DNA from 4 places in the Ensifer sp. Root558 genome. Region 4 is predicted to be linked to each of the others. Evidence: predicted binding sites of a transcription regulator. Region 4 holds the regulator's gene; each other region holds the start of a gene.
What was found. Region 4 encodes LexA, which represses DNA repair genes until DNA is damaged. Its sites were predicted from a motif close to TGTTCNNNNTGTGTTCNG; they were not measured.
Positions count from the first base shown of each region.

Region 1: the regulator LexA is predicted to act here: its motif matches at 3,845-3,862, upstream of ASD63_RS00740 (ribonuclease).
Region 2: the regulator LexA is predicted to act here: its motif matches at 5,627-5,644, upstream of ASD63_RS23310 (UvrD-helicase domain-containing protein).
Region 3: the regulator LexA is predicted to act here: its motif matches at 4,245-4,262, upstream of ASD63_RS14665 (YifB family Mg chelatase-like AAA ATPase).

Region 1 is NZ_LMGC01000001.1:144,998-152,273, forward strand. It holds gene ASD63_RS00725 (thiamine pyrophosphate-binding protein) at 95-1,741, opposite strand; gene ASD63_RS00730 (DMT family transporter) at 1,789-2,742, opposite strand; gene ASD63_RS00735 (alpha/beta hydrolase) at 2,754-3,689, opposite strand; gene ASD63_RS00740 (ribonuclease) at 3,876-4,658, shown strand; gene ettA (energy-dependent translational throttle protein EttA) at 4,868-6,517, shown strand; gene ASD63_RS00750 (metalloregulator ArsR/SmtB family transcription factor) at 7,122-7,276, shown strand, end outside.
Region 2 is NZ_LMGC01000024.1:15,562-22,837, forward strand. It holds partial or broken gene istA (IS21 family transposase) at 1-975, shown strand, start outside; gene istB (IS21-like element helper ATPase IstB) at 981-1,715, shown strand; gene ASD63_RS23295 (hypothetical protein) at 1,800-2,336, opposite strand; gene ASD63_RS23300 (Shedu immune nuclease family protein) at 2,343-3,500, opposite strand; gene ASD63_RS23305 (retron Ec67 family RNA-directed DNA polymerase/endonuclease) at 3,842-5,566, shown strand; gene ASD63_RS23310 (UvrD-helicase domain-containing protein) at 5,814-7,276, shown strand, end outside.
Region 3 is NZ_LMGC01000012.1:258,327-265,602, reverse strand. It holds gene ASD63_RS14680 (LysE family translocator) at 23-655, opposite strand; gene ASD63_RS14675 (LysE family translocator) at 830-1,447, shown strand; gene cysK (cysteine synthase A) at 1,585-2,553, shown strand; gene ASD63_RS14665 (YifB family Mg chelatase-like AAA ATPase) at 2,622-4,154, opposite strand; gene gshB (glutathione synthase) at 4,370-5,317, opposite strand; gene ASD63_RS14655 (endonuclease) at 5,465-6,454, opposite strand; gene ASD63_RS14650 (sn-glycerol-3-phosphate import ATP-binding protein UgpC) at 6,451-7,276, opposite strand, start outside.
Region 4 is NZ_LMGC01000035.1:358,849-366,124, forward strand. It holds tRNA gene ASD63_RS28170 (tRNA-Asn) at 88-162, opposite strand; gene ASD63_RS28175 (hypothetical protein) at 322-615, shown strand; gene ASD63_RS28180 (thermonuclease family protein) at 827-1,561, shown strand; tRNA gene ASD63_RS28185 (tRNA-Cys) at 1,714-1,787, shown strand; gene ASD63_RS28190 (hypothetical protein) at 1,994-2,326, shown strand; gene lexA (transcriptional repressor LexA) at 2,415-3,137, opposite strand; gene ASD63_RS28200 (hypothetical protein) at 3,374-3,670, opposite strand; gene ASD63_RS28205 (hypothetical protein) at 3,994-4,626, shown strand; gene ASD63_RS28210 (hypothetical protein) at 4,745-5,347, shown strand; tRNA gene ASD63_RS28215 (tRNA-Ala) at 5,501-5,576, opposite strand; gene adhP (alcohol dehydrogenase AdhP) at 5,953-6,978, shown strand; gene eutB (ethanolamine ammonia-lyase subunit EutB) at 7,140-7,276, shown strand, end outside.

The DNA.
Region 1 (7,276 bases), on a different contig from region 4:
CAAATGCTCCATCGCCCTCATTCCTGTGCTTGTCACAGAAATCCAATCACGGCGCGTCTGCGCCGTGATTGGACCCTTCACGAACAAGACTTGCTCAGCCCGCCCTGATCTCGCTTAGCGTGCGCGTCGGGGTGATCGCTTCGGGATCGAGCTTGATCTCGATGATCGCCGGCTTGCCGCTGGCGCGCGCCCTGAGGAAGGCGTCGGCAAACTCTTCCGTCTTCTCGACCGTCTCGCCGTGGCCGCCATAGGCGCGGGCAAGGGCTGCGAAATCCGGGTTGGTGAGATCGGTGGCGCTGACGCGGCCGGGATAGTCGCGCTCCTGGTGCATGCGGATCGTGCCGTAGATACCGTTGTTGACGACGACGGTGATGATCGGCAGGCGGTAGCGCACGGCGGTTGCGAATTCCTGGCCGTGCATCAGGAAGCAGCCATCCCCGGCAAAGCAGATGACTTCGCGATCCGGATGCAGCTGCTTGGCGGCGACCGCCGCCGGCAGGCCGTAACCCATTGAGCCCGAAGCCGGGGCTGCCTGGGTGGCGTAGCGGCGGAAGCGGTGGAAGCGATGCACCCAGGTGGCGTAGTTGCCGGCGCCGTTGGTGAAGATCGTATCCTCCGGCACGTTCGCCTCGATCCAGTTCATGATCGGGCCCATCTGCACCGCGCCCGGGCCGGTTTCCGGCGGGGTCGACCACTTGAGATAGGCGGCGTGCATGGTCTCGGTGCGTGCGGACCAGCTCGGTTCGCTCGGCGGTGCAAGGCTTTCGAGCGCGGCGACGAAGTCGCGCGGGCTGGCGGCAATCGCCAGCTCCGGCCTGTAAACACGGCCGAGTTCGGAACTGTCAGGATGCACATGCACCAGCGTCTGGTGCGGGTAGGGGCTGTCCATCAGCGTGTAGCCGGACGAGGGCATTTCCGAGAAGCGGCCGCCGATAAGCAGGATGAGATCCGCTTCCTTGACCTCTTTTGCCAGAGCGGGGTTGATGCCGATGCCGACGTCGCCGGCGTACATCGGGTGCAGGTGATCAAACAGCATCTGGCGACGGAAGGAGCAGCCGACCGGCAGCTTCCAGCGTTCAGCGAAGCGCTGGAATTCAGCAACGCTTTCCGCTGTCCAGCGAGTGCCGCCGAGGACGGCGATCGGGCGCTTGGCGTTGCTCAGCATTTCGCCGAGCCGCTTCATCTGCGCCGGACCTGGATGACCCTCGACCGGCTGGTAGGGTTTGGCGGCGGGCGCCTCGGCGCTGCGGGTCAGCATGTCCTCGGGGAGCGTCAGCACGACAGGGCCGGGGCGGCCGGACGTGGCGACCGCGAAGGCGCGGGTGACGAATTCCGGAATGCGGGCGGGATCGTCGATCTCGCCCACCCATTTGGCGACCTCGGTGAAGGCGCGGCGGTATTCGATCTCCTGGAAGGCCTCGCGCTCGCGCGCTTCGCTCTGCACTTGGCCGATGAAGAGGATCATCGGGATCGAATCCTGCTTGGCGACATGGAGGCCGGCGGAAGCGTTGGTCGCGCCAGGGCCGCGGGTCACCATGCAGATGCCGGGCTCGCCGGTCAGCCGCCCCCAGGCATCCGCCATCATCGCGGCCCCGCCTTCCTGGCGGCAGACGAGCACGTCGATGTCGGTGTCGTAGAGCGCGTCGAGCACGGCGAGATAGCTTTCCCCCGGCACGCAGGCGATGCGCTTCACCCCGTTGGCGACGAGCGCGTCAACGATGAGCTGACCTCCAGTTTTCATGATATTCCTCCCGATGGTCTTTCTTTTGTTTTCAGATGGCTTTGTTGTCAGATGGCTGGCGACACCGGAGCGACGCTCGTGTCCTTGTGCACGCGGCGCTCGCGCCAGATGATGTAGAGGCCGGAGCCGATGATGATGGCGATGCCGAGCCACTTCAGCGCGTCGGGCAGGTCGCCGAAGACGAGCCAGCCGAAGATCGTGGCCGAAACGATTTCGAGATACTGCAGCGGCGCCAGCACCGAGGCCGGGGCGGCGCGATAGGCATAGACGCCGAGCACGCCTGAAATGGTGGCGGTGACGCCGACGCCGAGCAGGTAATACCAGGTGTACCCTTCTGGCCAGACCGGATCGAAGATGCCGGAACCGGTGCCTTCGCCGAAATAAAGCAGCACGAGACAGAAGAGCGCGCCCCAGACGCCGGCGTGAAACTGCATCGACCAGGGGTCCTCATTTTGCGCGACCATGCGGGTGACGAGCAGGAAAACGGCAAGGCCAAAGGCGGCCACAACAGGCAGAAGGGCGATCCAGCCGACCTCCTGCATGCTCGGCTGGATGACGAGCAGCGCGCCGAAGAAGCCGACGCCGCAGGCGGTGTAGCGCCGCCAGCCGATCGTCTCCTTCAGGAAGATGCTGCCAAGGATCGTGAGGATGATCGGCTCGACGAAGAAGATCGCGATCGCGTCGGCGACTTCCATGACCTTCAGCGTGGTAATGAAGGAGAGCATGGTCACGACCAGCAGACCGCCGCGCAACGCGTGCAGCCCGGTCTTCTTCCAGGTGAGATCAAACAGGCTGCCGCGGAAGAGCACGATCGGCAGGATGAAGACGACCTGCAGCAGAAAGCGCACGGCGGTGATTTCGGCCGAGGGAACGGTGGCGATCGCGAGCTTGGCGAAGATGTCGATCAGCGGCGACAGAAGCACCGAGATCACCATCAGTGTCAGCCCGAAGGAGATGCGGTTGTGGTCGGCGGCGATCTTGGGAAGCGACATGTCGGCCATGATATTTCCGGTCAGCGCCGCCCTGCGACGGCGCGCAGGCACCAGGCGGCAAAGTCGGCCGTCGCCTCGTCCCGGCCGAGTTCGTTCAGTGTTTCGTGGCGCATGCCGTCATAGACGGTGACGCTAACGTCGCTGAGACCGGCGGCTTTCATCTTCGTGCCAAGCCAGCGGACGGCGTTGCCCATCTCGGTCGACGGGTCAGCGCTGCCGCCGACGAGATGAATGGGCAGGTTTTTCCGGAGCCGCGCCAGCCGGTCGGGCCGGGCTCCATCGAAGGACAGGCGGAAAAGATCGAGCCAGAGCGAGACCGTCGCATCGAAGCCGCAGAGCGGGTCGGCGGCGTATTTGGCGACCTCGGCATCGTCGCGCGACAGCCAGTCGAGATCGGTCTTGCGATCCTTGATGGCGCCGCCCCACATGCCGAAGGTGAGCTTGGTCAGAAGCGGGCTCGGCACGTCAGACCCTTTGAGCGCCTTTTCGATCTTCAGGATCACCTGTCCGCCACGGCCGGCAAGGCCCGGCCGGAAGTTGGAGTTCCAGACGGCAAGCGCATCGTAGAGGCCGGGATCGGTTTCGGCGGCATTGAGCGCGATCAGTCCACCCATGGAATGGCCGAAGAGGATGACCGGCAAGCCCGGATGGGCGGTGGTCGCAATCTCCCGCACTGCCCGGATGTCCGCGAATATCTTGTCGAGGCCGTCGCGGCTTGCGAACATCCCAAGCTGGGCGTCAGGCGCCTGCGTCGCGCCGTGGCCGCGATGGTCGTGGGCATAGACATGGAAGCCGTGGCCGGCCATCGCCTCGGCAAAGCGGGCATATCGGCCGGAATGCTCGGCAAGGCCATGGCTGACGAGAAGGATGCCGCGGGCTTCTGTGGTTGCCGGAAAATGCCGCCAGCTCAAGCTGGCACCGGTCGGGCTCTGATGCGTCTTCACCTGCCCGAACATCTCTACTCCCGGAAGCAATCGACAGACCTTTGAGATTTCAAATCGATTTGCGTGGCAAAGGCAATCGCCGCTTGTTGATCGTTGCGCATGAGGTCACAAGCGATTTGACGGTGCATTACATTAGGGGTTGCAATTTTCCCGTTTTGGGCGATATTTGTTCCCGTTTTGTTTTTGCGGGAGGATATCATGGTCCGTTTTTGTAAAGCGATATCAGGTTCTGTGGCGGGCATCCTGGCAGCGCTGACGCTGTTGCTTGGTTCCGGCGCCTTTGCTGCCGGTGAAGACGCATCCAAGGGTGCTCCGCCGGCGAGTTCAACCAGCCGCACCGACTACGTGCTGGCGGTCAGCTGGCAGCCCGGTTTCTGCGAGACGCGGCCGCAACGCAAGGAATGCGAGAGCCAGACGGCGGAACGCTTCGATGCCACCAACCTCTCGCTGCATGGCCTGTGGCCGCTGCGCAAGAGCTATTGCGGGGTCGCGGCAGAAGCGCGGGCAACCGACCGCAAGGGCAGCTGGCTGGAGCTGCCGAAGCTTGCCATGGCCGACGACACCGCGGCGCGGCTGCTTATCGCCATGCCCGGCGTGCAATCCGGTCTCGACCGGCACCAGTGGCTGCGAAGCGGCACCTGCCAGAGCGGCTCGGTCGACGACTATTTCTCGGTGCAGCTGCGCATGCTGGAAGAGCTCAACCGCTCGGCGGTCGGGGCACTTTTCCGCCAGCGTGTGGGTGCGGAACTCGATGAGGCGGCGATCAAGCAGGCCTTCGACCAGAGTTTTGGCGCTGGAGCCGGCGACCGGGTGCGCATGCGCTGCCAGACCGTGCAGGGCCGCAGCATCATCACCGGGCTGACGATCGGGCTCACGGGCGATGTCATGAAGGCTGCGAGCCTCGGGCCGCTGATCCAGGCCGCAGGCACGACCGAGTTCAAGTGCGCCAAGGGTATCGCCGATACTGCCGGTCGCGGGTAGGGCGTTTCGCCCGGTCGGCCATGGCAGCGCCTTATGGTGCGGCCTTGACCGCGCCGGCTTTAGGCGCCTTCCGGGAGAGCCTGCCGGGCGTTCCGATCGGGATGTTCGTTTTGGGATAGGGCGGGGGCGGATGCCTTTGATCATTGCCCCCTTCCTATAATTCGCCTACATAGCGGGCAAATTTCCTTATCCCTGCGGAGCATTCCCTCATGGCACGTCAGTTCATCTATCATATGGCCGGACTTAATAAGTCCTACGGCGCGAAGAAGGTTCTCGAGAACGTTCATCTGTCGTTCTACCCGGATGCCAAGATCGGTATCCTCGGCCCGAACGGCGCCGGTAAGTCGACGGTTCTGCGCATCATGGCCGGCCTCGACAAGGAATTCACCGGCGAGGCCTGGGTGGCCGAAGGTGCGACCGTCGGATACCTGCCGCAGGAGCCGCAGCTCGATCCGACGAAGACGGTGCTTGAAAACGCCATGGAAGGCGTCGCCAAGAAGAAGGCGATCGTCGACCGCTACAACGAACTGATGATGAACTATTCCGACGAGACGGCGGAAGAGGGCGCCAAGCTCCAGGATATCATCGACAGCCAGAACCTCTGGGATCTGGAAAGTCAGGTCGAAATGGCCATGGAAGCGCTGCGCTGCCCGCCGGGCGACGCGGAAGTCACCAACCTGTCGGGCGGTGAAAAGCGTCGTGTTGCGCTCTGCAAGCTGCTGCTCTCGCAGCCGGACCTGCTGCTCCTCGACGAACCGACCAACCACCTCGACGCCGAGACGATCGCCTGGCTCGAAAAGCACCTGCGCGAGTATCCGGGCGCCGTGCTGATGATCACCCACGACCGTTACTTCCTCGACAACGTCACCGGCTGGATCCTCGAGCTCGACCGCGGCCGCAGCATCCCCTACGAGGGCAACTACTCGGCCTACCTGGTTGCGAAGGCCAAGCGCATGCAGCAGGAAGGTCGCGAAGAGGCGTCCCGCCAGAAGGCGATCGCTCGCGAACAGGAATGGATCGCATCCAGCCCCAAGGCTCGTCAGGCCAAGTCCAAGGCGCGTATCCGCTCCTATGACGAACTGGTCAACGCGGCGGAAAACCAGCGCCCCGGCGACGCGCAGATCATCATCCCGGTCGGCGAACGTCTCGGCCAGGTGGTCATCGAGATGGAAGGCGTCACCAAGGGCTATGGCGATCGCCTGTTGATCGACGGCCTGTCGCTGAAGCTGCCGCCGGGCGGCATCGTCGGCATCATCGGCCCGAACGGCGCCGGTAAGACGACGCTCTTCCGCATGATCACCGGCCAGGAACAGCCCGACAGCGGCTCAATCCGCATCGGTGATACCGTGCACCTCGGCTATGTCGACCAGAGCCGCGACGCGCTCGACGGCAACAAGACCGTCTGGGAAGAAATCTCCGGCGGTGCTGAAGTCATCAAGCTCGGCAAGCACGAGATGAACTCGCGCGCCTATTGCTCGACCTTCAACTTCAAGGGCGGCGACCAGCAGCAGAAGGTCGGCAACCTCTCGGGCGGTCAGCGCAACCGCGTTCACCTCGCCAAGATGCTGAAGAACGGCGGCAACGTGCTGCTGCTCGACGAACCGACCAACGACCTCGACACCGAGACGCTGGCAGCGCTCGAAATCGCGCTCGAAAACTTCGCCGGTTGCGCCGTTATCATCAGCCACGACCGCATGTTCCTCGACCGCCTGGCAACGCACATCCTCGCTTTTGAAGGCGACAGCCAGGTCGAGTGGTTCGAAGGCAACTTCGAAGACTACGAGAAGGACAAGATCCGCCGCCTCGGCCCGGACTCGGTCAACCCGAAGCGCGTCACCTACAAGCGCCTGACGCGCTGATTTCAGCCGCCGCCATATCGTGGCGCTGGACCTTGCTGCGTCCGTTGAAGCGGGCGCTGCAACATTTGCTCTAGGAACGGGCGAGGCGCAGGCTTCGCCCGTTTTCCTTTGTCTCCTGACCTGAGGCGAAGACCAGCTGTCGCTCGGTTGCGCGCCAGGGTCTGTTTATCGCTGTGCCCGCGTGGGGGATGAACGTGCGGGACGCTCCAGGGGTCGGCGTAGCGATCAGCTCTGCGATTGCCGTCCCGATGGCGGGCGCGAACGGGCGTTTGCAGGTTTGTCTATCGCTGCGGCGAGATGGGCTGGCGGATGACGCGTACCTCGGGCGGCAGAGGCGCGGATAGGGTGGCGTCCCAACACCGGGAAGGGCGCCGGGTTTGTCACGGTTGCGTGGGGCTGCCCTCATTCGGGTCGTGAAGTCGGCCTACTAGCGGGACCTTCGCAGGTCTCCTGACGTGCCGCCCGAGACATCGTTTGGGGCGCATGGCGTCCATACACAAGCATCCGTTCCGCCGGCGCCATTGTTTGGCCTCTCCGCGCAAATCCGCTTGCGTCACCACCGCAAATCACATAAACATATCTTTATGTGTTGATGGGGATCGCTATGGCTCTGCAGAGAGAACTGGGTCTGGATGCGTTGGTGGACGTGCTGAAGGCGGCGGGCGAGCCGACCCGCATGCGTCTCGTCGCGCTTCTCGCCGCCGGCGATCTGACCGTCACCGATCTTACCGAAATTCTCGGTCAATCGCAGCCACGCAT
Region 2 (7,276 bases), on a different contig from region 4:
GTCCGGGCCTACATGCGCGAGAGCCAGGAGATCGCCTTCTTCCGTGGCACCTGCACGCGCGGCATCTACGACAACATGAAGACTGCGGTCGAGACGGTGTTCGTCGGCAAGGAGCGTCAATACAATCGCCGCTTCCTGCAGATGTGCAGCCACTATCTGGTTCACCCCGTTGCCTGCACGCCCGCATCCGGATGGGAGAAGGGACAGGTCGAGAACCAGGTTGGTCTCGTGCGCGAACGCTTCTTCACCCCACGCCTGCGGGTCAAAAGCCTGGAAGAGCTGAACGTCTGGCTGCTCGACAAGTGCATCGCCTACGCCAAGGCACACCGCCATCCCGAGCAGACCGAACGGATGATCTGGCAGGTGTTTGAGGAGGAGCGCGGCAGCCTGGTGCACTATGTCGGGCCGTTCGACGGTTTCCACTGCGTCCCGGCCTCCATATCGAAGACCTGCACGGTCCGCTTCGACAACAACAAATACTCCGTCCTCTCGACGGCGGTCGGCCGCCCTGTCGAGGTTCATGCTTATGCCGAGAAGATCGTGATCCGACAGGATGGCGTCAACGTTGGTGAGCATCCTCGTTGCTTTGGCCGTGGCGAGACGGTCTACGACCCCTGGCACTACGTCCCTGTCCTGGCTCGTAAACCCGGTGCTTTGCGCAACGGCGCGCCGTTCCGGGAATGGGTCTTGCCCGCCGCGATGGAGAAGGTGCGCCGGCGGCTGAAGAGCGCCCATGACGGTGATCGACAAATGGTCACCATCCTCGGCTGTGTTCCCACCGACGGTCTGGCGGCCGTCGATGCTGCCTGTCAGGAGGCTTTGGATCACGGCGTCTGCTCGGCCTCGGTAATCCTCAACATTCTGACCCGGAGCCGTGATCCGGCTCCGGCAATCACTCTTCAGACCCCAGATGCGCTGCGGTTGACCCATGAGCCGGTCGCCGACTGCGCACGGTATGACAGCCTCAGGAGGGCAAGCTGATGGAACGCACACAGGTTCTCGAACTTATGAGCACGCTGAAGCTCTATGGAATGCGCAGCGCTTACGACGAGGTCATGGGCAACGGCATCAAACGGCAGCACGAACCACCCCGCATCGTCGGCGATCTCCTGCAGTCGGAGATCGCCGAGAAGCAGGCCCGCTCCATTCGCTACCAGCTCAGCATTGCCAAGCTGCCGCTCGCCAAGGACATCGACGACTTCGACTTCACCAATACGCCGGTCAATGAATCCCTGGTGCGGGAGCTGTCGACCGGCACCTTCGTCGCCGATCAGCGCAACGTCGTCCTCGTGGGCGGCACGGGAACCGGGAAGAGCCATCTGGCCATCGCAATTGCCCGTGCACTGATCCGCAACGGAACACGCGGCCGCTTCTTCAATGTCGTCGATCTGGTCAATCGGTTGGAAACGGAAACGCGCAGCGGCAAGCAGGGGCGGACGGCCGACTATCTCAACCGTCTCGACTTCATCATCCTGGATGAACTCGGCTATCTGCCATTTGCCCAGGCGGGCGGCCAACTCCTGTTCCATCTGATCAGCAGGCTCTATGAGCGCACGTCGATCATCGTCACTACGAACCTGGCGTTCGGCGAATGGCCGACAGTGTTCGGCGATGCAAAGATGACGACCGCGCTCCTCGACCGTCTGACCCATCACTGCGAGATTGTCGAAACCGGAAACGAGTCCTGGCGCTTCAAGAACCGCTCTCAAAGCTAAAGCCGAAGACGATCATTACCCGCACTTGGCCTACCCTCTGCAACCCCGGCCAGCGCCGGGCAGGCCAAGCGCTGATCTACGCTACTAGGGGGTCAAAATTGGACGCCGATAAGGGGTGATTTTTGGACGCCGATTGACAAACCAGCGCTTGAGGAACTTTTCAAAGGCATACCCCCGCGCCTGGGGACTGTCATCTTTTGCCTCCATTCCGAGGAACTCCGCCTCCAACTCCCCGAGAATACACTCGGCTGGCTGCTGCCTGATGTCGGAATTCGCTTTCTCGGTAGCGGCTCCAGCGAGGGGCCTGCCCCCCAACCGCTCAATGATGGCGTTCACCCTCCTACGATGATCGTCAGTCGCACCATCCGGGCGTATGGCTTCGGGATACTCCCACAACCCCGCGAGAGCTTTCGCGATCGCCTTCGGTTGGGCCGTTTGGGTGAAGGCTATAAGGCGCTTGCCCTTCGAATTGCCCCGGAATGCGTAAGCATCGTCGTATATGTCGATACCGACCTCATCACGGAAGAACTCGAAAAAAGTCTGGTTTGTGAATTCGAGAACGTATCCGCCCTGAACGAACAGGTCCTCAACGAGCTTAGTTTCGATTGGGCGAAGCGTCATCCGACCTTAGTCTCTTGTGATAAATCGTGCACGGTCGAGAAGTTCGTCGAAAGTTACAATATCCACGTTACGAGTGTCTCGTCTGAAAAGCTCGAATGTGTCGCGTCTCACTTCGGCGTCGCGGGCGCCACCGCAGCCCTCTATCTCGCTGCCGCGGCCTATCACGAGAATTGCTTTCGGATCGCGAGAGCGCGCCGTCATCCGGCGCGTTCCGGACTTGTCATAGTTCAGACCGGTGTGCGCCTGCACCAACCATTCCGCCTTTTGTTCCAGAACCTGCGAAACAGCGTCCATGAATTCATTACTGAACCTCCAGGTGCCGGAGCGTCCTGATCGCCTCTGCTGGAAGATCGGAGTGTCGGGCCGTTTGATCTCCACGAGGACAGAGTAGTCAGTGAAGTTCATCAAGTAGTCGACGGTGGGTCGCTCCCGATTGTCAGTGCCCCCCGCGCCGACCATCATTTCGCGGTCGAACGGCCGCATGATCCTGTAATCGAGGCCATAGCCAAACACCCAGCTTTGCCGTTCAAAGAAATCCTGCCAGCTCCTTTCCACCCACTGCTCTGCGGCTAGCTGACATTCGAATTCTTCAAGTGCCTGGCGACGCCCCAGAAGGAGGTTTATTTCTTTCTGGCTGAGGTCGGCGTGAAACCCGCGGAAGAGGCGCTCCCGTTCGCGGGGATCGAGCTTCTTGATCCTCGTTAACATCGCATGGTCGGACGCATCTGTGATTATCTTCGGGCCGTTGCCGACCGAGACGTCGCGTACCTCGAACCGTTCTTCGTTCGAGCGGTCGATGAACTTTATGCTTTCGAGGAAAGCCAGCAGCTTTGCGAACTCATCGGACCTGAATGTAAAGGAATCTTTCTCGTAACCCTGGTACCAATCCCCGGCACGAGACTGGAAGGTTTCCAGGGTGATGCGTCTGACACCACCATCGTCTTGACTGACCAAGGCGGTGACCTGCGTCTTGCGTTTCTCGCCCGTTAGTCGAAGGCACATCGCGCCCTCGAGTTCCCCTATCAAGACCCTCTCGGTTCCTTCTATTACCGATCGAACTAGACGTCGCTTCTCGGGATTGATCGCTCCCTGCATGAAGACCCGCGTAAGGTAGGCCCTGCCTTCCTTTCGAAGTTCAAAGAACTTCGCGTTGTCGTCGACCATTCCAGATACCTAGCGAGTTTTCGTTGCAACGGAATAGATCACGTTGGTGTGCTTTACACAACTTCAGGGAGGGGATCCTATTCGCTCGGCGGCTTCGAAACCGGCGACGGCCGCGAGGGGTAGTGATCCAGGCCGAATACATCTGTGGATAGAGATTGATAATCTTGAAGTGTCGAACGGAGGTTGCTATCGCCGATGCAAGCTTGCGGGCAGATCTTGTCGTCGCGCATCGCGACGGTTGCTGACAATGTCAGGCCTGATTGCTCCTTCCGGAGTACCCTTACGTTCATCTACGGGAAATCCCGTGACACGCATACGAGTGCCCGCAAGCGAATTACCTCATGACTTTAAGCTCTTTTCGCGCATGCAAAGACCTGGCCGATCTCGCGCATCTGTTGCGGGTGTCGCCCAAAGGGCTCAGCTACATCCTCTACAAGATCCCGTCGCATCTTAAGTACACGCATTTCGAGATTCCGAAAAAGTCCGGCGGTGTTCGGACTATTTCCTCACCAGATCGCCGGCTTAAATTCGTACAATCGCGACTTGCTGAACTACTTTATACCTGTCAACGAGAAATCTTACCCGTAGAAAAGAACATCAAGAAGGTTCTTTCGCATGGATTTCAGAAAAACCGCGATCTCTCAATCCACACAAATGCTTACAAGCACACTAATCGGAGATTTGTACTAAATCTCGATCTCGAAGACTTCTTTCCTTCTTTGAATTTCGGTCGAGTACGAGGATTCTTTCTTAAAAATCGGGACTTCCAACTAAAAGAAGCCCTGGCGACGGTGGTCGCTCAGATCGTTTGCCATGGCAACGAGCTACCGCAGGGCGCCCCGACGTCCCCCATCATCTCGGATCTCATGGCCCGTGTCATGGACGTCCATCTTTCGAAAATGGCCGCGAGTTACGGCTGCACCTACTCCAGATATGTCGATGACCTCACCTTTTCGACTAATCTTGCCGAGTTTCCGCCGGCCCTCGCTACGGAGGACCCAGCAACGGGAGCTTGGTCTGCAGGCGCTGAGCTCCGCAGTCGGATATGGAGGCAAGGCTTCGCGCTCAACAATAAGAAGACGCGCATGCAAGCCCGCACGTCACGGCAGGAAGTCACAGGGCTAGTCGTCAACAAGTTCGTCAACGTCCGAACGGAGGTCGAAGCCAGCAATCGAATCCTTGTCCACACGCTGGTGAAAAAAGGTAACTGCTTTCAAAAGGATCCAGTGTCCGGCACGACAAAAGCGCTGTCTCTGGAACAGATTGGCGGTCGGCTCAGCTACCAATTTCAGACCAAGGCTGCGCGTCACAGCTTCAGGTCAGCTCGAGAATTCGAAAAAGCCGGCGAGCCTATTCCCAGGTTCTATCGAGATTACGCGTCTTACATCAACTACTGTAGCTTTCATGCAAACGACCTGCCTACGATTGTCTGTGAAGGAAAAACGGACGTAATTTACCTCAAGACCGCGATCCGCGTCCTCTACGCCAAATTTCCGAAGCTCGCGGGGATTTCGGCCGGGGAATACGCTTCAGATGTTCGGTTCTTTGGCCACAGCCGCCACCATACAGCGGCGACAAAGCTGTCCGGTGGAGCTGGCGACATCCAGCAGTTTGTCAGAGAATACAGCAAGATCGTCCACCCCTTTCATCCCGGGGGCCAATTGAGGCCCGTTATCGTCTTCGTAGATAATGACAAAGCAACGAACGGCATCTGGAGCTTTATCAAGGAGAGAACTGGCTCGAAAACCCTGATCGACGGCTCCGCGCCGTTCTACCACATAGAAAGAAATCTCTATGTTGTTGCAGTCCCGGGAAAGGTCGGCACCACGGAGCGGATCGTCGAGGATCTGTTCGACGCTAAAACCAAGTCGATGACCTGGAATGGCAAGACAGTAGATCTCAAGCAGAAGCGCGGCCATCCGCCAGGAAAGGGAAAAATGAGCAAGGAACGCTTCGCGACAAAAGTCATTCGCGACCAGCGCGACAACATTGACTTCTCAGGATTCGAACCTGTTCTGCAGGCATTCTCCGACATCATTGACATCAAGCTTCCTGCGTCCACGTGATGCCAAGGCAGGGCGCTTCGTCGAAACGCTTCGTCTTATCGTTCGCGCCGTCCGATCCAAAGTTGCGATCATGTTCGGGTCGAAGGAGCCGGTTTTCACACGGCGCTGCCGGCAGCCGCGGCGGAGGAGCGTTCTTTCATCAATTCTCGCTTTCGCGATGACCAACACGAAAGGCGCTCTTCAGTAATATTGTACAAATGCATCTCTTAGTTGATAGTTCGATCACATCAAACCGAGAGCAATCGTCGTGCAGCGCCCTTTCATTTCGAAATCATTCGTTGAGTTGGAGGAAGTATTCCGGAAGGCGACGCGTGACAAAGATACCGAATTTCTGAAACTTCTCGATCACGAACTATCATTCCGGAAGAACCAGAAGACACCGGACTTGAGGAAGAAGGTCGCGTCGGCATTGGCGAAGGTGCCCTTGAAGCAGACGGATCTCTTCGAAGACGCCAAGCAGTCGGCTAGCGCCCGGAAGCCGGAGCGTAGGTCCGGCGTAGTCCACACAAAACCTAACCGTCGTAAAAAGCCGAAATTCCAACCGACGGACGAACAGGCCGCTGCGCTTGACGCGTTCATGCGAGGGAAGTCACTCAAGATCAACGCCTTCGCGGGGTCCGGAAAGACATCCACACTTCAGCTCCTCGCCGATGCTACGGGGCTTCGCGGACAGTACCTCGCGTTCAACAAGAGCATCGTAGCCGATGCTGGGGAGAAGTTTCCCGACACCGTCGACTGCTCGACCTCACACAGCCTGGCATTCCGTGCAGCGCCTCCGGGATACAAGCACGATATCGGAAAGCTGACGAACAAGTGCACGGCCAAGCAGCTTGTTGAAGTCCTCGACATCAAGCGACGCCCTTTTGGCGACAAGTATGCCGTTACACCGGACTCCCAAGGCTATCTCTACCTCGAGACCATACGACGGTACGCCCAGAGCGCAGATGACCAGATCGGACCCCAGCATGTTCCCACCCTCGGCGCGCTCCGGGCCGCGCCGGAGGATATTCTACAGGAGGTCTCCAGTTTCGCACTTGATGGCGCCCGTCGCGTTTGGAGCCGAATGCTTTCAGAGCGGGATCCACTGCCCCTTGGACACGATGGCTACCTGAAACTGTGGGGACTCTCGCGCCCGATCATCACAGCAGACTATATTATGCTTGACGAGGCCCAGGACACGAATCCCGTCGTCCTGGACATCCTGCAACGACAGCGCGGGCAACTGATCTACGTTGGGGACAGATATCAGCAGATCTATGAGTGGCGCGGCGCCGTGAACGCGATGGAGTCGATCGAAACCGAGGCTAGCACATATCTGACGACCTCGTTCCGTTTCGGGGACGCCATCGCCGACCTCGCGACTAAGATGCTGGTGAAGCTTGGCGAGCGTCAGCCAGTCAGAGGCAATCCTGGCATCGCCAGCAGGATCGGCAATACCAATCCGGCTGCAGTCCTCGCCCGCACCAACGCGACGACCATCAGTGCCGTAATTGAGGCACTTGATGCCGGACGCAAGCCGCACCTGGTCGGCGACAAGTCCGAATTGATGGACATGCTTCGCGGCGCGCAAGCACTAAAGGAGAACGAACCTTCGACTTGCCCGGCCTTTTTCGGGTTCAAATCCTGGAACGAGGTCGTTGAGTTCGCGCGAACCGACGAAGGCGCGCATCTGGTGATGTTCGTAAACCTCGTCGAAAAACGTGGCGAGAA
Region 3 (7,276 bases), on a different contig from region 4:
GGGCGGCATCGGCAAGCGCGCGTTAGCGCCGCGCTTCCGAGGCCATGCTCAGCGCAAAGCCGAAGAGCGCCGTCCCCATCGCCCAGCGCTGCACCACCATGAACAACGGCCGCCCGGCAAGAAAAGCGGCGATGCCGCTGGCGGCGAGCGCGATCATGGCGTTGACGGTGACGCTGGTCGCGATCTGGATCGAGCCGAAGACCAGCGACTGGCCGAGCACGTTGCCGAGCTCCGGCCGGATGAACTGCGGCAGCAACGAGAGATAGAGCACCGCTACCTTGGGATTGAGCAGGCTGGTCAGGAAGCCCATGACGAACAGCTTCTTCGGCCCATCCTTCGGCAGGTTCTTGACCTGAAAGGGCGAGCGTCCACCGGGCCTGACCGCCTGCCAGGCGAGATAGAGAAGGTAGGCTGCACCGGCGATGCGAAGCGCATCATAGGCGAGTGGCACGGCCAGAAGCAGCGCTGTGATACCGAGTGCCGCCGAGACCATATAGACGACGAAGCCGAGCGCCACGCCGCCGAGCGAAATCAAGCCGGCGCCCGGCCCCTGGCTGATCGAGCGCGAGATCAGGTAGATCATGTTCGGGCCTGGCGTCAGCACCATGCCAAGGGCCAGGAGGGCAAAGCCGATCATATCCTTCAACTCGGGCATGGAGAGGCGCCTTTCGCTCGTTTTCGCCAAGCTCTACGCATTTCGCACCAGCGGACAACGCCAGACTTGTCACCCGGTCAATTTCTTCAGCGGACGCCCGCCGGTCGCAGTTCGGTGATTTGCTTTTTCAGTCGCTTGAGGTAGAAATCGGCATCATCTTCGGAAGGACGTTCCATGACGCTCGCGGCCCTCATCGCCTATAGCGGCGCGCTCTTCATCGCCGCAGCCATTCCAGGCCCCGGCGTGACGGCGCTGGTTGCGCGCGCGCTCGGCTCCGGTTTCCGCGAAACCTTCTTCATGGGCCTCGGCATCGCGCTCGGCGACATGATCTATCTAACCGCGGTCATCCTCGGGCTGGCGCTGATTGCCCAGACCTTCACCACAGCCTTCCTGGTGGTGAAGTTTGCCGGCGTCCTCTACCTCGGCTACATCGCGTGGAAGCTGTGGAGCGCAGGGCTGCTGCCGGAGGACATCAAGGCGAAGCCGTCGACGAGTTCGGCCATGTCCTTTCTGTCCGGCCTGCTGATCACGCTCGGCAATCCGAAGACGATGCTGTTTTACGTGGCGCTCGTGCCGACGCTGATCGACATTCGGGCGATCGGACCCGGCGACTACGGCCTGCTCCTGACCGCCACCTTTCTGGTGCTCTTGAGCGTTCTCGTACCCTATATGCTGCTCGCCTCGCGTGCGCGTCTGCTGCTCAAGCAACCGAAGGCCCTGAAAGCGCTGAACCGGGTTGCGGCCAGCGTGCTTGCCGGCACGGCGGCCTATATCGCGGTTCGCGCCAGCTGAAAAAACTTTTCCCGAACAACGACTTCGCCAGTGGTTTTTCCTTCGGCGGATCGCTGCGCGGTGTTTGTCGTTCTGGAATTGCGCGATCATTGTTCCTATTCTCATAGCTCGACAATTTACGCCCAAGGGAGAAACCCATGTCCGACACACGCAAGCCCGGCCGCGGCCGCGTCTATTCCTCGATCACGGAAACGATCGGCGACACGCCCATCGTGCGGCTGGACAAGCTTGCCAAGGAAAAGGGCGTCAAGGCGAACCTGCTCGCCAAGCTTGAATTCTTCAACCCGATCGCCTCGGTCAAGGACCGTATCGGTGTGGCGATGATCGAGAGCCTGGAAGCGCAGGGCAAGATTACGCCCGGCCGCACGACGCTGGTGGAGCCGACCTCCGGCAATACCGGCATCGCGCTCGCCTTCGTCGCGGCCGCCAAGGGCTACAAGCTGATCCTGACGATGCCGGAGACCATGTCGGTCGAGCGGCGCAAGATGCTGGCGCTGCTCGGCGCCGAGCTGGTGCTGACCGAAGGCGCCAAGGGCATGAAGGGCGCGATCGCCAAGGCGCAGGAACTGGTCGAGACACTGCCGGACGCCATCATCCCACAGCAGTTCGAAAACCCGGCCAACCCGGAAATTCACCGCAAGACGACGGCCGAAGAAATCTGGAACGACACGGACGGCGCTGTCGACATTTTCGTCTCCGGCATCGGCACCGGCGGCACGATTACCGGCGCCGGCCAGGTGCTGAAGGCGCGCAAGCCTTCGATCAAGGTAATCGCCGTCGAGCCGGAGGAATCTCCGGTTCTGTCCGGTGGCAATCCCGGGCCGCACAAGATCCAGGGCATCGGCGCAGGCTTTGCGCCGGCGATCCTCGACACCACGGTCTATGACGAGATCGTCACGGTCAACAGCGCGGAAGCGATCGAGGCCGCCCGCCTTGTCGCCAAGCTCGAAGGCGTGCCGGTCGGCATCTCCGCCGGTGCCGCTCTAACCGCGGCAATCGAGGTCGGCCAGCGCGAGGAAAATGCCGGCAAGACCATCGTCGTCATCATCCCGTCCTTTGCCGAACGCTACCTCTCGACGGTGCTGTTCGATGGCCTGGGCGGCTGATCAGGCTGGGATAACTTCTGATCGGAAAGGGCGCCCACGAGGCGCCCTTTTTTTTTCCAGGCACGCCGCTATGCGGCGACGGGCAAGCGTTCCCCGGCGATCCGATAGGAAATCGCCTCGGCGAGATGGATTCGGCCGACCGTCGACGCACCATCGAGGTCCGCAAGCGTGCGCGCCACCTTCAGCACACGATGGTAGCCGCGGGCGGAGAATTTCATCTTTTCGGCGGCGTCCCGGAGAAGCTGCAGGCCGGCCGCATCGGGTGCTGCGATCTTCTCGATCATCGAGGTCGACGCGCGGGCATTGCTTGTCAGCTCTGGATGTCCGAGGGCGGCGAAACGATCGATCTGCAGCGCCCGGGCACGGGCGACGCGACGGGCAACGACCTCACTGCTTTCGGCTGCGGCGGGCTTCAGGAGATCGGCGGCGCTGACGGCCGGCACGTCGATGCGGATATCGATGCGGTCCATCAGCGGACCAGAAATGCGCGCCTGATAGTCGGACATGCAGCGCGGTCCACGGGCGCAGCTGCGGCCGGGTTCGCCGGCCATGCCGCAGCGGCAGGGGTTCATGGCCGCGACAAGCTGGATCGCGGCGGGATAGCTGACGCGGTGGTTGGCGCGGGCGATGATGCATTCGGCGGTTTCAAGCGGCTGGCGCAGCGCGTCGAGCACCTGCGGCGAGAATTCCGGAAACTCGTCGAGAAACAGTACGCCGTTGTGCGCAAGCGACGCCTCGCCGGGCTTGGCACGCAAGCCGCCACCAACCATGGCGGCCATCGTCGCGGAATGATGCGGCGTGCGGAACGGCGGCCGGTCCGAGAGCTTGCCGCCCGGAAGCTGCCCGGCGATCGAATGGATCATCGACACTTCGAGGAGCTCGGCCGGGTTGAGCGGCGGCAGGATCGACGGCAGGCGGGCAGCGAGCATCGACTTGCCCGAGCCGGGCGGGCCGACCATCAGCAGATTGTGGTTGCCGGCGGCCGCCACTTCGAGCGCCCGCTTGGCGCTTTCCTGACCCTTGATATCGGCGAGATCGGGCAGGTTAGATGCGCCTGAGCGGATCGCGGCCTCGGGTCGCGAAAGCACCTGCGTACCGCGGAAATGGTTGGCGATTGCGATCAGGCTGCGGGGCGCCAGAATGTCGATCTCGGCCCCGGCCCACGCCGCCTCGGGTCCGCTTTCGGCCGGGCAGATCAGACCCTTGCCGAGCGCATTGGCACCGATCGCGGCGGGAAGCGCGCCGGCAACGGCAGCGATGGTGCCATCGAGATTGAGCTCACCGATCACCACATAAGGCGCCAACACATCGCCGGGAATGGCGCCGAGGGCTGCCATCAGGCCGAGTGCGATCGCCAGGTCGAAATGGCTGCCTTCCTTGGGAAGGTCAGCGGGCGCAAGATTGACGGTCACGCGCTTGGCCGGCAGCGCCAGACCTGAAGCATGAAGGGCGGCCTGCACCCGCTCGCGGCTTTCGGCGACGGCCTTGTCCGGCAGGCCGACGATCTGCATGCCGACCTTGCCCGGCGCGACCATCACCTGCACATCGACAGGCAGGCCCTCGATACCCTGAAATGCGACCGTGCTGACGCGCGCGACCATGCTTGCCCCTCGCCCAGGCAGCCCAGTTATCGGGCGCCACAACCGCCCAGGGTTGCAGGCAGAAGCCTTGCACGGCTCGCGCACAAAAACAAGAACAATAACGGAACATTTGAGGAGGCGCGGGTGTGTATCCGGGACGCTTCGGCAAACGGCCGCGGGCGTAGGCCCGCGGCAAGCGCCATCGACCCGAGATGGATCCTAGGCCGAGATCTTGATCAGGCGCGCTTGCGCTCGATCGCATCCCAGAGCAGGCTCGCGACATCGGCGCCGCCGAACTTCTTCACTTCGCGGATGCCGGTCGGCGACGTCACGTTGATCTCGGTCATGTAGTCGCCGATAACGTCGATGCCGACGAAGAGGAAGCCGCGCTCCTTCAGCGCAGGCGCGATGCGGGCGCAGATTTCCTTCTCACGCGCCGTCAGTTCGGTCGGCTCAGGCCGGCCGCCAGCATGCATGTTGGAGCGGGCGTCGTGGTCTGCCGGAACGCGGTTGATGGCGCCGACCGGCTCGCCGTCGACGAGCAGGATGCGCTTGTCGCCCTTGCGCACCGCCGGCAGGTATTCCTGGGCGATGAAGGGCTCGCGGAACATCTGGCCGAACATTTCGAGCAGAGAGGACATGTTGCGGTCGTCGCGGGTCGAGTGGAACACGCCGGCGCCGCCGTTGCCGTAGAGCGGCTTCAGGATGATGTCGCCCATTTCCTGGCGGAAGCTGGAGATCTCAGCGGGGTCGCGGGTGATCAGCGTCTTCGGCATCAGGTCGGCGAATTCGGTGACGAAGATCTTCTCCGGCGAATTGCGCACCCAGGCGGGATCATTGACGACCAGCGTCTTCGGATGCAGGCGTTCCAAAAGGTGCGTCGAGGTAATGTAGGCCATGTCGAAGGGCGGGTCCTGGCGCAGCAGGATGACGTCCATGGTCGAAAGATCCACGCGCTCGGCTTCGCCAAGCGTGAAGTGGTCGCCCTTGACGTCGCGCAGCGTCATCGGCTGCACGCTCGCATAGACCTTGCCGTCGCGCAGCGACAGCTTTTCCGGCGTATAGTGGAAGAGGCGATAGCCGCGCGACTGTGCCTCGAGGCTCATGGCGAAGGTGGAGTCACCCGCAATGTTGATGCCCGACACATGGTCCATCTGGACCCCGACATTGACGATTTTCGCCATCTACCCATTCCCTCATGGATCACGCTTAGCGTGATCGATTTCAAACCGCCGGAGCGAATGAGGACGGGAAAACCGCTGCCCTCTGCCGCACTGGCAAAGCCCTCGACATGTAGAATGCGGGCGGGCCTTAGGCAAGGAGAGGCGAGCCTATTCGAAGCCTTCGATCACGCAGGTGATGAGATCGTGATCCGAAAGCGGCCGGCCGGTTTCGTCAAGCGAAGGAATGATCGTGGTCTCGCCGATCTTCAGCCCGCGCGACAGGAACCAGTCGAGCTTCATCGCCCGCTCTGGCCAGCGGGTGATCAGGCTCGGCCGCGTGGTCATCACGTCGAGCGGCCCACCATGGCGGGTAAAGCCTCTGATGGCGCTCATGGCAAACAGCCCTTCGGCCTCGAAATCGCCGCCGGCATGGTTGCCGGTATTGAGATCGCCACCGATCATCACCGGCAGGCCGGGGAAAGTCTCGTCGAGTGCATCGATCAATTCCTTGACCTGGCGCTCTCGGTAGACGGCAGTCGTCGCACTCTCGAGATGGGTGGAGACGGCGACGAAGGGTCCGGCTTCCGTCTCGATGACGGCGCCGATCGCACAGCGCTCGCCAAGGCGCGGCTGCTCGCCATCGGTGAACCAGAGGCGTCCGCCCCATAGGCGCAACATGAAGGGCCGGGAGAACGGCACCGCAGCCATCAGCGCATTGCCATGGAACCCCTTGGCGTTGAATTCGTCCTCACAGAACTCACGCTCCGTATCGGAGCCGAGACCCATCTCGATGAACTCGATGCCATACGCATAGTGCATGCCGAGTGTTTCGGCGACTTCGGCGGTCGGGTGACGCTGGCCGGTGCGGGCCATGCCGTTGTCCATTTCTGAAAGAAGGACGACCGGCGCGTTCGTCGCGGCGAGATGGGCGGCGCTTTCGGCCGGAAACAGGCAGCGCTCCAGGTTCCAGGCAGCAACGGTGAACGGGAAGGCGAGCGGCGTATCGGAGGCCGGTGTGCCGCCGACCTCCACGCTGTTCATCTCCGGCCGTGCGGCCATGGCTGCGTCATGGGCGGCAATGGTGCGCACGATCTCGGCAAAGCTGGCGCGCGTTTCAAGCGAAGGAACGGCAAGCTGCTCGACGGTCTTGGAGATCACGATGCGGTCTCCAGGCGTGGCGCTGCAACCGGCGCTTCATTGGCAAACGACGTGCCGCGCTCCAGCCGCTTGCCGGTCTCGGTCGAGAAGAAGTGCAGACGGTCGACGGCGATCGTCACTGCAAGATCACCCGAAAGTGGCGTCTCCGGAGACAGCGCGATGGTGAGCGCCTGGCTCTCGATGGTGCCGTGCACGAGCCGCTGCGCGCCCAGTTCCTCGACATAGTCGACCTGGAACAGCATGGCGTCCTCGCCGACGCCGGCGAGCTTGAGATCTTCGGCGCGAAGCCCAACCGTGACCGGGCCTTCGACCGGCGCACGGTCGCCAAGCGCGATCCTGTAGAGACCGATCTGCAGGTTGCCGCCTTCGATCACACCCTTGATCAGGTTCATCGCCGGCGAGCCGATGAAGCTGGCGACGAAGGTTGAGGCCGGGCGGTGATAGACGTCGAGCGGACGGCCGATCTGTTCGATGCGACCGCCATTCAGCACCACCAGACGGTCTGCAAGGGTCATCGCCTCGAGCTGGTCGTGGGTGACGTAGAGCGAGGTCGTGCCGAGGCGCTTCTGCAGGCGTTTGATCTCGCCGCGCATGGAGACGCGCAGCTTGGCGTCGAGATTGGAGAGCGGCTCGTCGAAGAGGAAGGCCGCCGGCTTGCGCACGATGGCGCGGCCCATGGCGACGCGCTGGCGCTGGCCGCCCGAGAGCGCACGGGGCTTGCGGGTAAGATAGGGCTCGATCTCCAGCATGCGAGCGGCTTCTGCGACGCGGGCGTCGATCTCGGCCTTCGGCGTCTTGCGGTTCTTCAGGCCGTAAGCGAGG
Region 4 (7,276 bases):
GGGAGGTTGGGGATTGATCACCTGGAGAACATAGGTGCAAAATGAAAAAGAGCCATTCGCATCGCTGCAAATGGCTCTTTTAGAAAGTGGCTCCCCGGGCCGGATTCGAACCGGCGACCTGTCGATTAACAGTCGAATGCTCTACCGCTGAGCTACCAGGGATCATCCGCGCCGCTGTTGTGCTGTGCGCTTCAGAAGTGAGGCTGCTAATACGCATGCTTTTCTGATTTGCCAAGCGCTTTTTTCAAAAAAAATGACAAGTTCCGTTGCGAGGCTGTGGAGAAGTCCCCAATTGTGGGAAAACACGCCGGATAGGGAATGATGAATAAAAACAGGAAGCAGACGCATTTCGGCATTGATCCGCAAACACGACAGATCGTGCTGGGAAAATGGCGTATCGCGTTGCCCGACTCGCCCCTGCTGCGCATCCTGCTGGGTTCGCTGCTGGTGTTTTGTGGTTTTCTCGGTTTCTTGCCCGTGCTGGGCTTCTGGATGATACCGTTGGGCCTGATCGTGCTTTCCCACGACATTCCCTCGGTTCGCCGCCGCCGTCGTCGTCTGGCCGTCTGGTGGGCGCGCTGGCGCGGGAAGGCCAACTCGTCGAACGGCTCCTGAGGCGGACGCCGATTTAACGATCTTGTTGTCGAGGGCAGGGCGGTCGGCAGTTTTGGCCGTCCCGTAGCAATTCCGAATCTCTCAACAAGGGCCGTGGCCGCGCAGGCGAATGACCGGTTCCTGGCGGTCTTCCCCTCTGTTGGGGTGCCCTCGAAAACTTTTCGGCAACCCATCAAACGCATAATGCGGTCTCGAATCAGGATGGGGACCGATGGCCAAAGCCACTACGAAACGTCGACGCCGCAGTTCGGGCCGAAGCACCAGCAAACAGGGCGGCATGGCGCCGTGGTATCTGGCCGCAGCGCTCACCCTTGGCGGCGTCATGGCCTACGACCATCGCGCCGAGTTGCGGCACTGGCCGGTGGTTTCCGATGTCATGGCCTTTGCATCGCGATCGGAAACGAAGCCGAAGCCTCAGCGCGCGGTTCCTGAAGCGCAGGAGCGCGTTGCCCAGCAGGCGGATAGGCACAAACCGAATCCGAAGCCCAACCCGGCGACGAAGGTTGCCCTGGCCGCCCCGGTGCCGTCGGTGAATGTCGGCGTCACGCCGCCAACCCCTCTCGTGCGGCCGAATGAAGAGGTGAAGACGGCATCCATCCGTACCGATCAGTTCTATTTTTGCGGCATTCGCAACGACAACTGCGTGATCGATGGCGCGACCTTCGTCTTCCATGGCGAGACGATCCGCGTCGCCGATGTCGATGCGCCGCGAATCCGCCAGGCAAGCTGCGACAAGGAGCGTTCGCGCGGCTTCTACGCCAAGCAGCGCCTGCGCGAATTGCTGAATGCAGGCGACTTCAGGCTGATCTCGGCGGGAGGGCGATCAGATGCCAAGGCCGGCGAGAAACTGCGCCTGGTCACCCGCGGTGACCAATCTCTTGGACGTGTACTCGTTTCCGAGGGGCTCGTGCGGCCGTGGGAAGGGCGCCCGACGCCCTGGTGCTGAGATCAGCTGGGAGACGATCGGCGGACATCGTCGATCGTTCTGTGGAAAGTATCCGTCCTGCAAATCGACGGCGCGTTTTTCAGAAAATGCCTCTTGCGGTTTTTCTGCAATCATTCTAAATCCGCGCCAACGCTTGGTTATCCGAGCTGTGAGGCCTCGTGGCGGAGTGGTGACGCAGAGGACTGCAAATCCTTGTACCCCGGTTCAATTCCGGGCGAGGCCTCCAATAATCTCACCTCGTTAAATTTGGTTTGGCGTTCTGCCTTAGGGCAGCGCGGTAAAATTCGCGACACGTCCGCGCAAGCCACGTCGCCTATGCCTCCGTCGGATCTTATCGCTTCGGTGAATTCGGTAGAGGGGGAACGATGACTCCGCTGAGATCAACCGTATCGGTAGCGTCCGTCAACATTAAGAACGGAGGCAATGGCATCAATGAAAAAGAGACTGATCCTGACGGCGTTGGCGTGTTTTGCGGCGACCGCTATGGAGGCGCGCGCGGACGACCTGGTTTTCCAGCTGAAGAACAACACCGGCGCGGTACTGACGAATTTCTATACGTCGCCGGTCGGCGTCAATGAATGGGAAGACGATGTTTTCGGTCGGCAGGTCCTGAACCCCGGCGAGAGCATGGAGATCACCATTGCCGACGGGCGGGACGTCTGCAAATACGACATGCGATTCGAATTCGAGGAAGGCTCGGCCCTCGATACGACCGAGGACACGCAGGATCTCTGCGAACTCGGCGAATACACGATCCACGAATAAGCGATCTGGATTTCAGGTCGCCTTAAACGGAAAGAGCCTCGCCACTTTCAGTGGCGAGGCTCTTTTGATTCGGCGTTCTGCCTGGAATTCAATGGTAGCGGCGGATCAGCCCGACGAGCTTGCCCTGGATCTTCACGCGATCCGGTCCGAAAATGCGCGTCTCGTAGGCGGGGTTGGCCGCTTCGAGCGCAATCGACGCGCCCTTGCGACGGAAGCGCTTCAGCGTCGCTTCCTCGTCGTCCACGAGCGCCACGATGATGTCGCCGGGATTGGCCGAGTTGCCGTTGCGGATGATCACCGTGTCGCCATCGAAGATGCCGGCCTCGATCATCGAATCGCCCTTTACTTCGAGGGCGTAATGCTCGCCGCTGCCGATCATGTCGAGCGGAACGGTAATGTCATGGGTGTTGTTCTGGATCGCCGAGATCGGCACGCCGGCAGCGATGCGCCCCATCACCGGGACGGAAACAGACGTGCTTTCGGCGACCGGCGCCGGCTTCGGCGTGGCAGGAGCGGCGGCCGGCGGCTTTCCGAGGCTGCCCTCGATCACGCTCGGCGAGAAGCCCCTGCGCGGCTGTTGCTGGCCGGCGGCGTAGGCTTCCGGAAGCTTGATGACTTCGAGCGCGCGCGCCCGGTTCGGCAACCGGCGAATGAACCCGCGTTCTTCGAGCGCCGTGATCAAACGGTGAATGCCGGACTTCGACGCAAGGTCGAGCGCATCCTTCATTTCATCGAAAGACGGCGGTACGCCCGACTCCTTCATGCGTTCGTGGATGAACAGAAGCAATTCCTGTTGCTTGCGGGTCAGCATGGCACGTCGCTCCAGAGGCGTGAAACAAATCAAGAACAGACACTATCTGTTCCATATGTGTTCCGCAAGTGCCTAAAATTCCGTGAATTCAGGCAATTGGCTGCTTCTGTGGGGGGCGATTGGTCACTTTTGCGGGAGCGGGGCGGTTTTCGGCGACGGTTGCGTCCCAAAACAGCGCCGGGCAGGTCAATCGCGCGCGTGATTCGAACGAATCGCGGCTCTCTTCGCGGAGAGACTTAAGTCGCTTGCGAGGCCGAGCAGGCGTCTTCGAACTCCTTCACCGTTTCGGCGCTGTTGTCTTCCGGAAGCACTGCGTCGGCCGCATCGGTCGCAACGGGCGTATCGCCGTCATAAACGAAGGACTGGATGTAGAAGGCGAGCGCGCCCTTCCAAACATTGCGTCCATCGATCTGATGGCACGGCACGGCCCGTTCGAAATCGGTCTGGAGTTCATCCACCGTCGCGGCACTGAGCTTGACGTCAGGCATATTGGGCGATGCGACTATCGAAGCGAGAAGCAGGGCGGCAAGCACGGTGATCGTCCACTTGATGAAGGGGTGGGACTACGGGTTGGTAAACGATGTGAACCGCGCTTTCGTTCCGAAGTCCAGCAAGCATGGCGATCACTCTGCCATGTTCAACAGCTCTTTGCCCGCAGGCTGTGGCTGATTTGCGCCAGCCGCTCGATCTCAACCTCGTCTCGGCCGTTCTTCATGGACCGGCGCGGAGAATGCATCGGAGCTGCCAGCTTTCGCATCGGGCCTGGGGCGCGCAAAAATCCCTGCGGGGAAGGGCCTTCACCGTCTCGACAGGCCTCTAAAAAAAGATAACTTTGCGTGGAAAGTGGGGTGGTTGCATGCATAGATTGTCGTTGGTGGTGCTCGGCCTGTTGCTCACGGCTGGAGCGGCGTCTGCCGAAGAAGGGCGTTCGAATATCTGGAAACGGATCAACGCCTGGACGGTGGGATCCGATCGCTCCCTGGGCGGCTCGTGTTACGCGGCGACGAGCTATGACGCCGGCGCTATCCTTCGTATCGGCTTTTATCCGCGGGGATCGACGAACCTGGCGTTTCTTTCGATCGGCAATGCCGAATGGAAGTCCATCGAGCCGCAGCGGGAATACGATGTTGCCTTGCAGCTCGACCGTGGTCGTCAGTGGCCGGCCGTTGCGTTCGGTGTTGATCTGACCGGCGCCAGGGCCCTTGTCGTCAACTTTTCCAACACCGACTTCTTTACCGAATTCGTTCGCAAGAACACCTTGGCGCTGGCCTTCGAGGGGCGCGTCGTCGCGAGCCTCAGCCTGCGTGATTCGATGAAGGCGGTAAGCGAGATGTTCAAGTGCCAGGAGGCGGTGAGCGCCTTGATCCCGAATGGCGGTCAGGGAGCGGCGAACGATCCCTTTGCGGGTGCCGGTGGCAATGCGCCGAACAACGATCCCTTTGCCGGCGGCGGCCAGACCAAGTCGTCGAAAGATCCTTTCGCCATGTGATGGGCGCGTCCGCTTGCCGCAGAGAGGTGAATATTCCTAAAATATTGCCTGGGATCGGCTAGGTACCCTCGACAGTGACGGGGGGACCTATCAAAATGCGGGCAAACGGGGGTTTTGCATGCGTAGATTGCTGGTCGGATTGGTAAGCTGTCTGATCGCCGCGGGATCGGCCGCGGCTGAGGAGTCCGAAATCATCAAGTGGAAGGATGTCGACGGCTGGACCGTTGCTTCCGACACCTCGATGGAGGGCTCCTGCTTCATCTCATCGGTATTCGACGGCGGGGTCACCTTGCGCCTTGGGTTCTATCCCAAGGGCTCCGAGTCGCCGCTCTATATGAGCTTCGCCAGCGACGACTGGAGGTCGCTCGAGGTCGGCAAAGAGTACGACCTGACCTTCCGCTTCGACAAGACCGATCCCTGGAGCGCTTCGGCGACCGCTGCCGGTGATGCGAGCGGAAAGTTTCTGTTCGTGAACGTCACCGACGCCGAGTTCCTGACGGGCTTCGTGCGCAAGCGGGCCTTGGCCATCGCGTTTGAAGATCGCGTCATCGCAAATCTCAGCCTGCGCGGCACCGGCCCGGCGGCCGACGAGCTGATGAAGTGCCAGCGGGCGGTCGACGAGATTATCGCCGACGAGGGCCGCAAGTCCAAGGAGAAGAAAGCCGACCCGTTCAATGCACCGAGCGAGAAGCGCTCGGCGCGGGATCCGTTCAGCCTCTGAAAGCAGGTGGCCACGGGATCGGGCAGCGTTTCGCGAAGGCCGGACGGTGGCTTAGCATGGCGGTGTCCCCAGAGAGACTCGAACTGGCGATCTGCTGATGACAAATCAGCCGCTGTTCCGATACCTCGGCAACCGGGCACCTTCTGATCGTTTTGGTGGAGCCGAAGGGAGTCGAACCCTCGACCTCCGCAGTGCGATTGCGGCGCTCTCCCAACTGAGCTACGGCCCCGTAGCATTCAGTCAACACGACCGGCGCCGATCCTGTCAATACGCGCGCCAGCGCGCCCGCTCGAACGCCGTTGCACGATATGCGTTGTTCGATCCGGCCGGGCGCCGAAGGCGGTCGGTCTCTGAACCGCTTCTGCACTCCACCCATTGTCGAACTCTGCCGGCGGGTTTACGCTGCAACCTGACGATGGCGCTACGTGAACCGCGTTGAAGTGTTGGCGGTATACGCCAAGCAGGAAATGACGTCCGGGCACTGGCTGTGAGCGCCATGATGCTCGAGCCAATTACACGATTTTCGTATGTGAGATAGGCCCCTGCCGGCCCACTGTTCCCAAAGAAACCTCTCCGTGGCCCGGCGATTGGAGGAGGATTGGCAAATGGCTCAGGCGATGAAGGCAGCCGTCGTTCGGCAATTCGGCGCGCCCCTGACGATCGAGGAAGTGGCAGTGCCCACGCCGCAGCCGGGACAGATCCTGGTGAAATACGAAGCAACGGGCGTTTGCCATACCGATCTCCATGCTGCAAATGGCGACTGGCCGGTGAAGCCCAGCCCACCGTTCATTCCCGGGCACGAGGGGGTCGGCTATGTCTCGGCGGTCGGCGCCGGTGTCAAAAGAGTGAAAGAGGGCGACAGGGTCGGCGTTCCCTGGCTTCACAGCGCCTGCGGCTACTGTCCGCATTGCCGCACCGGTTGGGAGACGCTGTGTGCGGCCCAGTCGAACACGGGATACTCGGTCAACGGGACGTTCGCCGAATATGGCCTGGCGGATCCTGATTTCGTCGGCAGCCTGCCCAATGGGCTGGAGTTCGGTCCTGCCGCGCCGGTTCTGTGTGCCGGGGTCACCGTTTACAAGGGGTTGAAGGAAACGGAAGTCCGTCCCGGTGAATGGGTTGCCATCTCCGGCATCGGGGGGCTTGGCCACATGGCCGTGCAGTACGCAAAGGCGATGGGCATGCATGTCGTCGCGGCGGACATCTTCGACGACAAGCTGGCACTTGCAAAGCAATTGGGCGCCGACCTGACAGTCAACGGCAAGGCCAAGGATGCGGTCGAGCAGGTGATCAAGGCCACCGGCGGCGTGCATGGAGCGCTTGTGACTGCAGTCTCGCCCGCTGCGATGGAACAGGCGTTCGGTTTCCTGCGTTCGCGCGGCACCATGGCGCTCGTCGGCCTGCCCCCAGGTATGATCTCGGTGCCGGTCTTTGAGACTGTTCTTAAGCGCATCACCGTGCGTGGATCGATCGTCGGCACCCGCCAGGACCTGGAAGAGTCGCTCCAGTTCGCCGCTGAAGGCAAAGTCGCGCCGCATTTTTCGTGGGATAGCCTCGAGAATATCAATGAGATCTTCCGCCGCATGGAAGCCGGGAAGATCGACGGTCGCATCGTGATGAGCCTGCAGTAATCGACTTTGACAGGCCCGGCTGGTCGAGGCTCGCCGGGTCCGTGTCGATGCCCAAGGGACACGTGTCGAGCATTTACTCTTATGCGCCTTCCTTAGATCGCCGGTCACCAGAGGGCCGTCGGGCGAGATGCCGATAGACCTTTTGCAGAAAGGAAATGGCAATGAGCAAAGGCATGTTCTCAGACCAGCATGCACTGTCCAGGCGCGATCTCCTGCTGGTGGCGGGAACTGCGGCGGCCACGCTTACAGCCTACAGTCATGCTGCCCGTGCCGCGCCAGGCCCAAGCAACCTCGTGAT